One region of the Peribacillus suis genome, then DNA from elsewhere that is predicted to be linked to it. Evidence: a T-box and tRNA genes for the amino acid it is inferred to sense, from the RefSeq annotation. Region 1 holds a T-box; the other holds one or more tRNA genes.
What was found. The T-box of region 1 lies ahead of tyrS (tyrosine--tRNA ligase). A T-box ahead of a tRNA ligase gene usually reads a tRNA of that ligase, here a tRNA-Tyr.
Positions count from the first base shown of each region.

Region 1 (5,305 bases):
CATCGTCGATCCATTTGGGCGGAGTGCTGCGGTTGCATGGTTGGTCTGTTCCCGTTTAAAGTCTCGTCCGCCGACAAAACTGATGATTTTACCTGTCTTGTTTTCGATGAGGACGGCACCAGTCTCAACCGGTTCCTGAACGATTTTCGATTCTTTCGTATCGGGATCGATGATGGTTTGGTTTTTATCATATCCGAAGTTCGGGTAGTTTTTCGTCACTTTCTGCATTTTATTATAGATTTTCTTATTGATGGTCGAATAGATTTTATAGCCGTTTTGACGCAAGTTTCGATCTGCTAGCGCTAGGTATTGCTCGTGCAAATCATCATTTTTTAAATCTTTTTCTTCATATCCATCTTCTTTTGCAAGGTAGACTGATAGGATATCGATAGATCGTTTTTCAATTTCATAGGTAAGCCATGGATATTTCTCGGTAGGTAATGTTTTCTTGCCAATAAAGTCTTTTGTGATATCGTATGTTTTGGCTTTTTCGTATTGTTTCTTTGTTATGTATCCGTTGCTGTGCATCCTTTTCAATACGGTTTTCATCCGGTTGATGCCTGGTTCGAGATCATCCTTGATCTCTCCCTGTTGCGTATAGGGAGTATAGCCAAAAGGACTTTGTGGCAACCCGGCAATGAAAGCAGATTGTGCGAGATTCAAGTCTTTGGCGTCTTTACCAAAAATCCCTTCCGCTGCTGCTTGGACACCAGCAATGTTTCTGCCTGATGAATTTCTTCCCAAAGTGGAGACATTTAGGTAAGTCTCTAATATCTCTTCTTTTTCAAAGAACTTTTCCACCCGGAGTGCTAGTAAAATTTCTTTTGCTTTTCGTTCGAAGGAGACTTCGTTTGTCAACACTTGGTTCTTGATGAGTTGCTGTGTTAACGTACTTCCCCCGGATTGGACGGCCGCGTTCGAAAATTCTTGATAAACCGCCCGGAGAATCGCTTTTGGTACAACGCCATCGTGTTCATAAAAGTACTCGTCTTCCGTAGCGATGACGGCGTTCTTCAGGTGATCGGAAACTTTATCGATGGACACTTCTTCACGCTCAAGATCGCTTGTGAGCTTGCCTAGATATACTTTATCTGCAAAATATATCTCAGAGGTCTCTTCATAATTATAAATATCCTTTTTTAAATCTTCTTTTGAGCGCACTGGCTCATCCTTGACGAGGGCAGCGAAATAGCCGGCTCCAACACCACCGGCGAATGAAAAGCCTAGAATTCCAACAATAATTACGATCAATGTCAAATTCCAAACCACTTGGTAGGAGACTCTGGCATTCCTTATTGTTTTTTCACTTTTGAAAAATCGGTTCACTTGTTTCCATGCCGATTGAATTCTATCTTTTTGATTATTATTCATCGTATCAACCCCCTGAAATCACATATATTATAGCATATAACATCTAGGTAAAAAGGAAACTTCTACATTTTTCTGGCTTCAGCTAGGGTGCTGTTGACAATGTACGGCAGGTATGATAAAAATTTAGTATTATCTTTATTGAATTAGCGATGATAGGACCCAGTAGTTAAGCTATCCCTGTTTTAGAGAGCCGGTGGTTGGTGAAAACCGGTACAAATAGTGAGATGAATTACTTCCTTGAGCATTTGTTGTGAACCTAAATTAGTAGCGACAAACGGGTGACGACCGTTATTCGTCTCGAGCGGAGGGCATATTTTTGTCCTCAAGTTGGGTGGTACCGCGAATTTATTCGTCCCTTCATTTATATGAAGGGGCGTTTTTGTATGGTTTTTGCGGAAATTTTCAGGATATATATGAAGGAGGAAAAATGGAATGGAATTACTTAAGGATCTCGAGTGGCGGGGAATCATGTACCAACAAACGGATGAAGAAGGACTCAAGGATATTTTGGATAAAGAAAAGATTTCCCTATATTGCGGGGTGGATCCAACTGCAGATAGCATGCATATTGGGCATTTGCTTCCATTCTTAACATTGCGCCGGTTCCAAAAGCATGGACACCGTCCTGTTGTGCTTGTGGGCGGAGCGACTGGTCTCATCGGAGATCCAAGTGGTAAGAAAGAAGAAAGACAGCTGCAAACGTTGGAAAAGGTTCTTTATAATGCAGACTGCATTAAGGGACAGCTTTCCCAAATCTTCGAATTTGAAGGTGAAAATGGTGCAGTGATGGTTAATAACTATGACTGGATCGGCAAAATTGATATGGTGACGTTCCTGCGTGATTATGGAAAATATATTGGTGTGAATTACATGCTTGCCAAAGATACGGTTGCTTCTCGTTTGGAAACAGGAATTTCCTTTACTGAATTTGCGTACACAATTTTACAAGGCATTGATTTCAACCACTTGTACGACAATCATAACTGTAAGCTGCAAATTGGTGGAAGCGATCAGTGGGGGAATATCACCACAGGACTTGAAATGATCCGCAAGTCGCATGATGAAGAGACAAAAGCTTACGGCATGACAATTCCACTTGTAACTAAAGCGGATGGCACGAAGTTTGGGAAAACGGAAGGCGGAGCAATCTGGTTGGATCCAGAAAAAACGACGCCTTATGAATTTTACCAATTCTGGATTAACACAGCGGACGCTGATGTCGTGAAATACTTGAAGTTCTTCACATTCTTGTCACGTGAAGTCATTGAGGACTTAGAGAAATCCATGGAAACCGAACCGCACTTACGTAAAGCGCAAAAAGCTTTAGGAGAAGAAATGACACGGATGATCCATGGTCAAGAAGCTCTAGATCAAGCGATCAAAATCTCTGCTGCTTTATTCAGTGGTGACGTGAAGAATCTAAGTGCGGCCGAAATTAAAGTCGGGTTTAAAGATTTTCCAAGTTTTGAACGTGAAAGTGACGAAGATATTTCGTTAGTGGACTTAATTGTAGAAGCGAAGATTTCTCCATCTAAACGTCAAGCACGTGAAGATATCCAGAATGGGGCCATCTCCATCAACGGAGAAAAAGTCACTGATTTACAATATATCGTTAACGAAGAGGCTAAGATTGAAGGGGAATTCATCCTAATACGTCGTGGGAAAAAGAAATACACATTAGTGAAATAAGATAGAGAAAGCCGGCTGAATCCCAGCCGGCTTTTATTTGTATTGAATTCCAAGCATAAAAAAAACCCCATCCAAGGATGAGGTTCCGAAGGTATTAACGAGAGTAGAACTCAACGATAAGAGCTTCGTTAATTTCAGCTGGCAATTCAGAACGTTCTGGTAAACGAGTGAATGTACCTTCTAATTTCTCAGCATCGAAAGTAAGGAAGTCAGGAACGAAGTTAGTCGCTTCAACTGATTCTTTGATGATTGAGAAGTTACGTGATTTTTCACGAACGCTGATTACTTGTCCAAGAGACACTTTGTAAGAAGGAATGTCTACGCGTTTTCCATCTACAGTGATGTGACCGTGGTTAACAAGTTGACGTGCTTGACGACGTGTACGAGCTAAACCAAGACGGTAAACAAGGTTATCAAGACGTGATTCAAGAAGAACCATGAAGTTTTCACCATGAACACCTTTGATTTTGCCAGCGCGGTCGAACATTGAACGGAATTGACGTTCAGTGATTCCGTACATGTGACGAAGTTTTTGTTTCTCTTGTAGTTGCATTCCGTATTCAGAAATTTTTCTACGTTGGTTAGGACCGTGTTGTCCTGGTGCGTAAGGACGTTTTTCTAATTCTTTACCAGTACCTGTTAGGGAAATCCCTAAACGACGGGATAGTTTCCAGCTTGGGCCAGTATAACGAGCCATAGGATGACTCCTCCTTCGAATGTTTTTATTTTGGTAAAATAAAAACCGTGTGTGAATGAACAATCATGACCATTTTGTTTTCATGTACCTTCGCCCTAGCAGCAGAGAGTTACGAGATACACCTCTGTATGGAGGAACAAAATGAGAACATAAAGGCTGTCACATAGGCTGCAATATTTTACACAAGGAATATTGTATAATACTCTGCCAAGTGAGTCAAGCGGAATCGGATGATAATTATGATTTAGGTAGAGAATGAAATTCAAAATCTTATAAAAAATACTAGAATAAGGGAGAAATTTCAGGGTAGAAGCGTTATAATAAAGTAATAACCTAAAATGAATATTGTCAATCGTTTCCATTATTTCAGGGAGATATGGTATGATCTTGATTACATGTAGTTCTTTTGGACTAATAATTTTTAAATATTTCGTATTTATAAGTTTGCTTAAAAATAGGCTGTGATATAGGGATGATGGAGATGAAGATTAAAACAGTGCAGTTATTGAATGAATTAAGGATACTTTTCTTTCAGCATATGAAAAGTTCGGAAGGGGACCTCCATTTCCAGAAGTTTTTAGAAGTTTTTTTAATAGAGACAAAAGAGCAGCTTTATATGGAAGAGGTATCTTTCTTTAAATTTGATGAGTGGAAGCTACAATATTATAAAGAGGCTTCGACAGGCAGTGTTGAGGACTATATTATGAAGGCGCCCGCACAGGAACATATTGAGAAGGCAATGAACGAAAATAAGAATGACGAAGCATCGTTTGTATTTATGCCGAAGGATTTCCGAGATTTCCAAACGATCATTCCTCTTTGGGATCAGGGGAAGGTCAACGGATTGATAGCCCTGAAAGAACAAGGGATTTCTTTCAGGAGTCTGACAGAGGAGCAAGGGACTGATTTTGCAGGAGAATTCGCAACCATCTTGAAATCGGCTTTATCAATTTCCAAGATGTCAGTCGAGGAGAAACGGAATAAACGGTTGTTCAAGGTCACGGAAAAGTTCCATTCTTCGATGAATATGGATGCGGTCTTGGGAGAAATCATTTCGACCTTGCATACCGTGTATCCAACCTTTGATTATTTCCTGCTTCTCTCCCATGATAATGATAGTCATGAAAATCTACCGATTAAGGATCTAGAATATGATAGCGAGAATGTGGCGGCCCTGCAAGCTTATGTAACAGGCACCATACAATTCGATGATCACCCCTCTGACGATCATTCTATCTTATATGCACCTCTAAAAGGTAAACAGGGGGTATATGGGGTTTTGCAAGTCATTGCGCCTAACACGCTCATGTTTCCTGAAAGCGAAATCGAGTTCATTGCGTTATTGGCGAATACTGCCGGAAGTGCCCTGGAAAATGCCCAATTGTATCAGCAATCGAAACGTCTCGTATCGGATTTGCAGTTGATTAACGAAACATCTCACCATTTGAATTCCAATCTACGCTTAAGTGAGACGATGGAGTATATGAAACAGCAAATCATGAAGTCCTTTGACGCAGACCAGACAGGTTTTATCTTGCTTCTGCCAGG
Region 1 is NZ_CM182019.1:3,055,505-3,060,809, reverse strand. Features, by position in the region: gene AC503W_RS14910 (transglycosylase domain-containing protein) at 1-1,371, opposite strand, end outside; T-box leader at 1,512-1,731, shown strand; gene tyrS (tyrosine--tRNA ligase) at 1,804-3,060, shown strand; gene rpsD (30S ribosomal protein S4) at 3,155-3,757, opposite strand; gene AC503W_RS14895 (sensor domain-containing diguanylate cyclase) at 4,239-5,305, shown strand, end outside.

Region 2 (5,305 bases), 1.9 Mb from region 1:
CATAGCTGGGTAGCTACGTGCGGAAGGGATAAGTGCTGAAAGCATCTAAGCATGAAGCCCCCCTCAAGATGAGATTTCCCATGGCGCAAGCTAGTAAGATCCCTGAAAGATGATCAGGTTGATAGGTCAGAGGTGGAAGCGTGGCGACATGTGGAGCTGACTGATACTAATAGATCGAGGACTTAACCAACGCTTTAAAAAGATGAACACCTTCTGATATTATCTAGTTTTGAAGGAATGAAAATTTCTTCTTGCATTTTTTAAAAAAGATGATATAATAATAGATGTCTTGAAAAAATGCTAACCAACAATGTTTGGTGACGATAGCGAAGAGGTCACACCCGTTCCCATTCCGAACACGGCAGTTAAGCTCTTCAGCGCCGATGGTAGTTGGGGGTTTCCCCCTGTGAGAGTAGGACGTCGCCAAGCTTGTATTGTTCCGCAGTAGCTCAGTGGTAGAGCATTCGGCTGTTAACCGAACGGTCGTAGGTTCGAGTCCTACCTGCGGAGCCATATTGGAGAGCTGTCCGAGTGGCCGAAGGAGCACGATTGGAAATCGTGTAGACGGGTAACCCTGTCTCAAGGGTTCAAATCCCTTGCTCTCCGCCATTTAATACCTGGCCCGTTGGTCAAGCGGTTAAGACACCGCCCTTTCACGGCGGTAACACGGGTTCGATTCCCGTACGGGTCACCATTTCGATAACTTATTGGAGGATTAGCTCAGCTGGGAGAGCATCTGCCTTACAAGCAGAGGGTCGGCGGTTCGATCCCGTCATCCTCCACCATTTCTTTTAAAAAGCATCAAGTTGTTTCTTTATGAATGGAACACTTAACACGAAAACTTGAGGCATATAGTAACATTATTATTATCGCGGGGTGGAGCAGTCCGGTAGCTCGTCGGGCTCATAACCCGAAGGTCGCAGGTTCAAATCCTGTCCCCGCAATCTATGGTCCCGTGGTGTAGCGGTTAACATGCCTGCCTGTCACGCAGGAGATCGCGGGTTCGATTCCCGTCGGGACCGCCATTTTTAATTGTTTGGCTCAGTAGCTCAGTCGGTAGAGCAAAGGACTGAAAATCCTTGTGTCGGCGGTTCGATTCCGTCCTGAGCCACCATAGTAGTGCCGGTGTAGCTCAACTGGTAGAGCAACTGACTTGTAATCAGTAGGTTGGGGGTTCAAGTCCTCTTGCCGGCACCATGTTTCATCCGTGGAGGGGTAGCGAAGTGGCTAAACGCGGCGGACTGTAAATCCGCTCCTTCGGGTTCGGCAGTTCGAATCTGCCCCCCTCCACCATCTTACAGGGGTATAGTTTAAAGGTAGAACAGAGGTCTCCAAAACCTCCGGTGTGGGTTCGAGTCCTACTACCCCTGCCAATTTTATTGTTATGGCGATTGTGGCGAAGTGGTTAACGCACCTGATTGTGGTTCAGGCATTCGTGGGTTCGATTCCCATCAGTCGCCCCATTTTCAATAAAATGATGGTATAATGAATATAACATTAATGGGCTATAGCCAAGCGGTAAGGCAACGGATTTTGATTCCGTCATGCGAAGGTTCGATCCCTTCTAGCCCAGCCATATGCGAAAGTAGTTCAGTGGTAGAATACAACCTTGCCAAGGTTGGGGTCGCGGGTTCGAATCCCGTCTTTCGCTCCAAAAATGTTGGCGGCATAGCCAAGCGGTAAGGCAGAGGTCTGCAAAACCTTTATCACCGGTTCAATTCCGGTTGCCGCCTCCAACAAATTTTGCCCGAGTGGTGGAATGGCAGACACGCTGCACTCAAAATGCAGTGCCGCAAGGCGTGCCGGTTCGACCCCGGCCTCGGGTATCATACGGTCGAAGATATGTCATACAAAAAAGATCTCAACTTAACTGTTGAGGTCTTTTTTTTATTTAATAAACATGAGATTTAGATTATACGTCAGAAAGGATGTGAAATACGTCCATTCTCAATTCAGGTTATGCATTCTTCAATTACTTCAGACCGTTCCCCTTACTTGTGATTTACTATGTAATTGGATTATCAAAGATTTGAACCAAAACGTTTTTATATCCGTTTAACAAAGCATTAAAAGCAATACTCTTAGTAAACGATACTTATTGAATTAGGCTGAAACCTTAGGCGGTTTGCCCTGAAATTTTCTAATGACATGCTTAAATTAATAAAGAGTTCAGTATAGGCGTTCTTACCCATTATCCTGTAATATTATTACTAGAAGTAAAACAGGGGGTTTTTGGGTATGGGGATTTCTTTAAGGACTAACATAAGCACTCAAATATTGGATGAAACATCCGTTTTAGCTGCACTGGAGTCAAATTTAGCAATGATAGAATTCAATCTAAATAGAGAAGTAATATGGGTAAATGAAAACTTTGCAATGACCTTGGGATATACAATTGACGAAATGAAAAATATGCAGCATCATCAATTTTGTACAACGGAATTCAGGAATACCCGAGAGTATGAATCATTATGGGTTACCCTCAAAAATGGAAAAAGGTTTCAAGAAAAAATTCAAAGGGTCGGTAAAACCGGGAATCTCCTATGGCTCGAAGCCACCTATATACCCATCCTAAATGAAGAAGGTAAGGTCCATGCTGTTCTTAAAATCGCAACAGATATTACAGAGCGTGAAAACAACACAATAAAAATCATTTCTCAGCTAAAAGATATGCCTGAAAAATTAGTAAATATCGTTGTTGAGAATTCCAATGAGAAAATTCAAGCAGTGGAGTCACTAAAAAAACAAACGGGTTTAATAAGTGATGTATCTAAAATCATACAAACCATCTCTTTCCAAACAAATGTATTGGCCTTAAATGCAGCGATCGAAGCAGCTCGAGTAGGGGAACAAGGTCGAGGTTTTAAAGTTGTTTCAGACGAAGTTAGAAGATTAGCAGGAAATGTTGATAAAGCCATAAAAAATATAAATTCCAATGTAGAAAATATTACTTTAGACGTAGAGAAGGTTAGTGAGATAACAGAAGATTTACAAAAAATAATCATCGACACTCAATCCATATTCAATAAGACGATTGAAAAGTTAGAAGGGATGACTAAATAAATGAGAATGCTAGGTTTCCCTAAACTAAATATTATTAATTTTTAAAAAATGTGAATAAAGAGAAATCATTACTTGATATCATATTGGAGTTATTGAAAATCTCTACAGATTGGCCCTCTTAGTATAGGGCTTTTTTGTTTTCCAAGCTATGAGCTATATCAGGGCATGGGGCTGAATATTGAATCTAGGTATTAGGGATGATACTGCTAGATTTTTCGGAAAAATCATTGACAATGATAATCATTCTCGACTATGATGGTTTGGTGTGGTCCACCACATATACGGTAATGAGTAGGGAGAGAGCTTAATTTATGAGACAGAAAAAAACTTGGCTTCAAACGATGGCAGCAATTACGCTTGCCATATCTGCAATTCTACCAGTTGGTTCAATAGCTTCTGCGGAAGAGGAATCCAAAACAGGGACCGATCAATTAATAGTTAAATATAAAACGAATAAAGCCGCCTTATCAAAAAAACAAATGAAAAACATAGGTGTTGAAGATGTAGAAGAGGAAAATCAACTGGGGCTGTATGATGTAAAAGCTGAAGAAGCAAATACTGCCATTACAAAGCTTGAAAAGATGGATAACGTCGAATATGTTGAAAAAAATGTTACATATAAAACCGCTGAAACTATAGATGTAAATGATACATACTATAAAAATCAATGGAACTTAAGTGCCATCGATGCACAGGGCGCGTGGGAAAACGTCAAGGATAATAGCAATCTAGTAAAAGTAGCTGTGCTAGATACAGGTGTTCAAGGTACACATGAAGACTTAACAGGCCGTGTACTAGAGGGGAAAACATTCGTAGAAGGATATGATTCAGCGTTTCAAGGGGATGACCAAGGTCATGGTACATTCGTATCCGGGATCATTGCCGCGAATGCTAATAATGGAAAAGGGATTTCAGGTATAGCAGGTGAGGAGAATGTCCAAATACTCCCTGTTAAGGTCATGAATAAATTAGGTGTCGGGGATGCCTTCAATATCGCACAAGGTATTGATTATGCAGTTGAGCAAGGTGCTGATGTCATCAATATGAGCATAAGCGGTGAATATAGCGAAACAATAGAAAAGGCCGTAAAGAATGCCGCGGATAAAGGTATCGTGGTTGTAGCTGCTTCAGGTAACGGCGGCGGCAATGCAGATGCATCCTATCCTGCCGCTCTTCCGAATGTCTTATCGGTTGGTGCCATTGCTACAAAAGATCAAGTGTATGAACGCTCGAATTATGGGAGCACTTTAGATATCGTGGCACCAGGCGTCAATGTTTTAAGTACTTCATTACTTGGTGATTTAGGTACGGATGCAGGCCGCTACTCTACAGGTTCTGGTACATCCTATGCTGCTCCACATGTCGCTGCTGTTGCGGCGCTGTATAAGCTCAACCATCCAGAAGCGACTTCGAGTCAAGTCGAGGAAGCACTAACATCAACGGCAATCGATTTGAACGAAGAGGGCTGGGATGAGAAAACGGGCCATGGTAAGCTAAATGCGAAAGCCGCGTTAGCGGACGATGTGGAAACTCCCTCATTAGCATTCGTCTTACCGAAAAAGAATGCGAATGTCGTTGGCACCACGACTGTACAAGTAGCGATTAATGATGCGAATACAAGTAAGACTATTTTCTATACAGACGAAGTAAACGATGGAAATGTCATCGGTGAGGTAAAGACAGCGAGTCAAACCTCGGTGCAATTCAAATGGGATACGACTAAGGTGGCAGACGGGTCACATCAGGTAATTGCCGTTGCACTCGATTCGAATGGTAAAGAACTGTCCCATACTCAAACATCAGTGAAGGTAATGAATGCCCCGCAATCAGGCTACATGTTCACGGTTACGACACCAAGCGGTACAATCGCAAAAGGTGCATCCGTTAAATTGTATGAAAAAGTGGAACAAGAGGATGACACAAATGCTCATGGCTACAATGAATTGTGGACAGGCACGACAGATACGGAAGGAGCCGTTCGTGTACCGAGCCATGTGGGTACGGATTTGAAAAACTTACAAGTTGTTGTACAAGGGAAATTCGATACGGCAAAAGGTAACTCGTGGTTCATGTATTCACGTGAGGTGGCTTCATCAGGAACGATTACGTTAAAAAGTGAAAATACCGTTCCAGTCGCATTGAATACGGTGGATGAAGAAGGAAAAGGTATGCCAGGCGCACAATACTTCATCGCCATGAAAGATGCAAAAGATATGACATTAGGTTCAACGACAATGATTAA
Region 2 is NZ_CM182019.1:743,469-748,773, forward strand. Features, by position in the region: rRNA gene AC503W_RS03565 (23S ribosomal RNA) at 1-190, shown strand, start outside; rRNA gene rrf (5S ribosomal RNA) at 314-429, shown strand; tRNA gene AC503W_RS03575 (tRNA-Asn) at 439-513, shown strand; tRNA gene AC503W_RS03580 (tRNA-Ser) at 518-609, shown strand; tRNA gene AC503W_RS03585 (tRNA-Glu) at 620-694, shown strand; tRNA gene AC503W_RS03590 (tRNA-Val) at 710-785, shown strand; tRNA gene AC503W_RS03595 (tRNA-Met) at 871-944, shown strand; tRNA gene AC503W_RS03600 (tRNA-Asp) at 950-1,025, shown strand; tRNA gene AC503W_RS03605 (tRNA-Phe) at 1,039-1,114, shown strand; tRNA gene AC503W_RS03610 (tRNA-Thr) at 1,122-1,197, shown strand; tRNA gene AC503W_RS03615 (tRNA-Tyr) at 1,210-1,293, shown strand; tRNA gene AC503W_RS03620 (tRNA-Trp) at 1,300-1,373, shown strand; tRNA gene AC503W_RS03625 (tRNA-His) at 1,388-1,463, shown strand; tRNA gene AC503W_RS03630 (tRNA-Gln) at 1,502-1,576, shown strand; tRNA gene AC503W_RS03635 (tRNA-Gly) at 1,580-1,654, shown strand; tRNA gene AC503W_RS03640 (tRNA-Cys) at 1,663-1,736, shown strand; tRNA gene AC503W_RS03645 (tRNA-Leu) at 1,746-1,826, shown strand; gene AC503W_RS03650 (methyl-accepting chemotaxis protein) at 2,239-3,063, shown strand; gene AC503W_RS03655 (S8 family peptidase) at 3,375-5,305, shown strand, end outside.
Region 2: it encodes a tRNA-Tyr, which carries the amino acid that the T-box ahead of tyrS (tyrosine--tRNA ligase) is inferred to sense. The anticodon was not compared.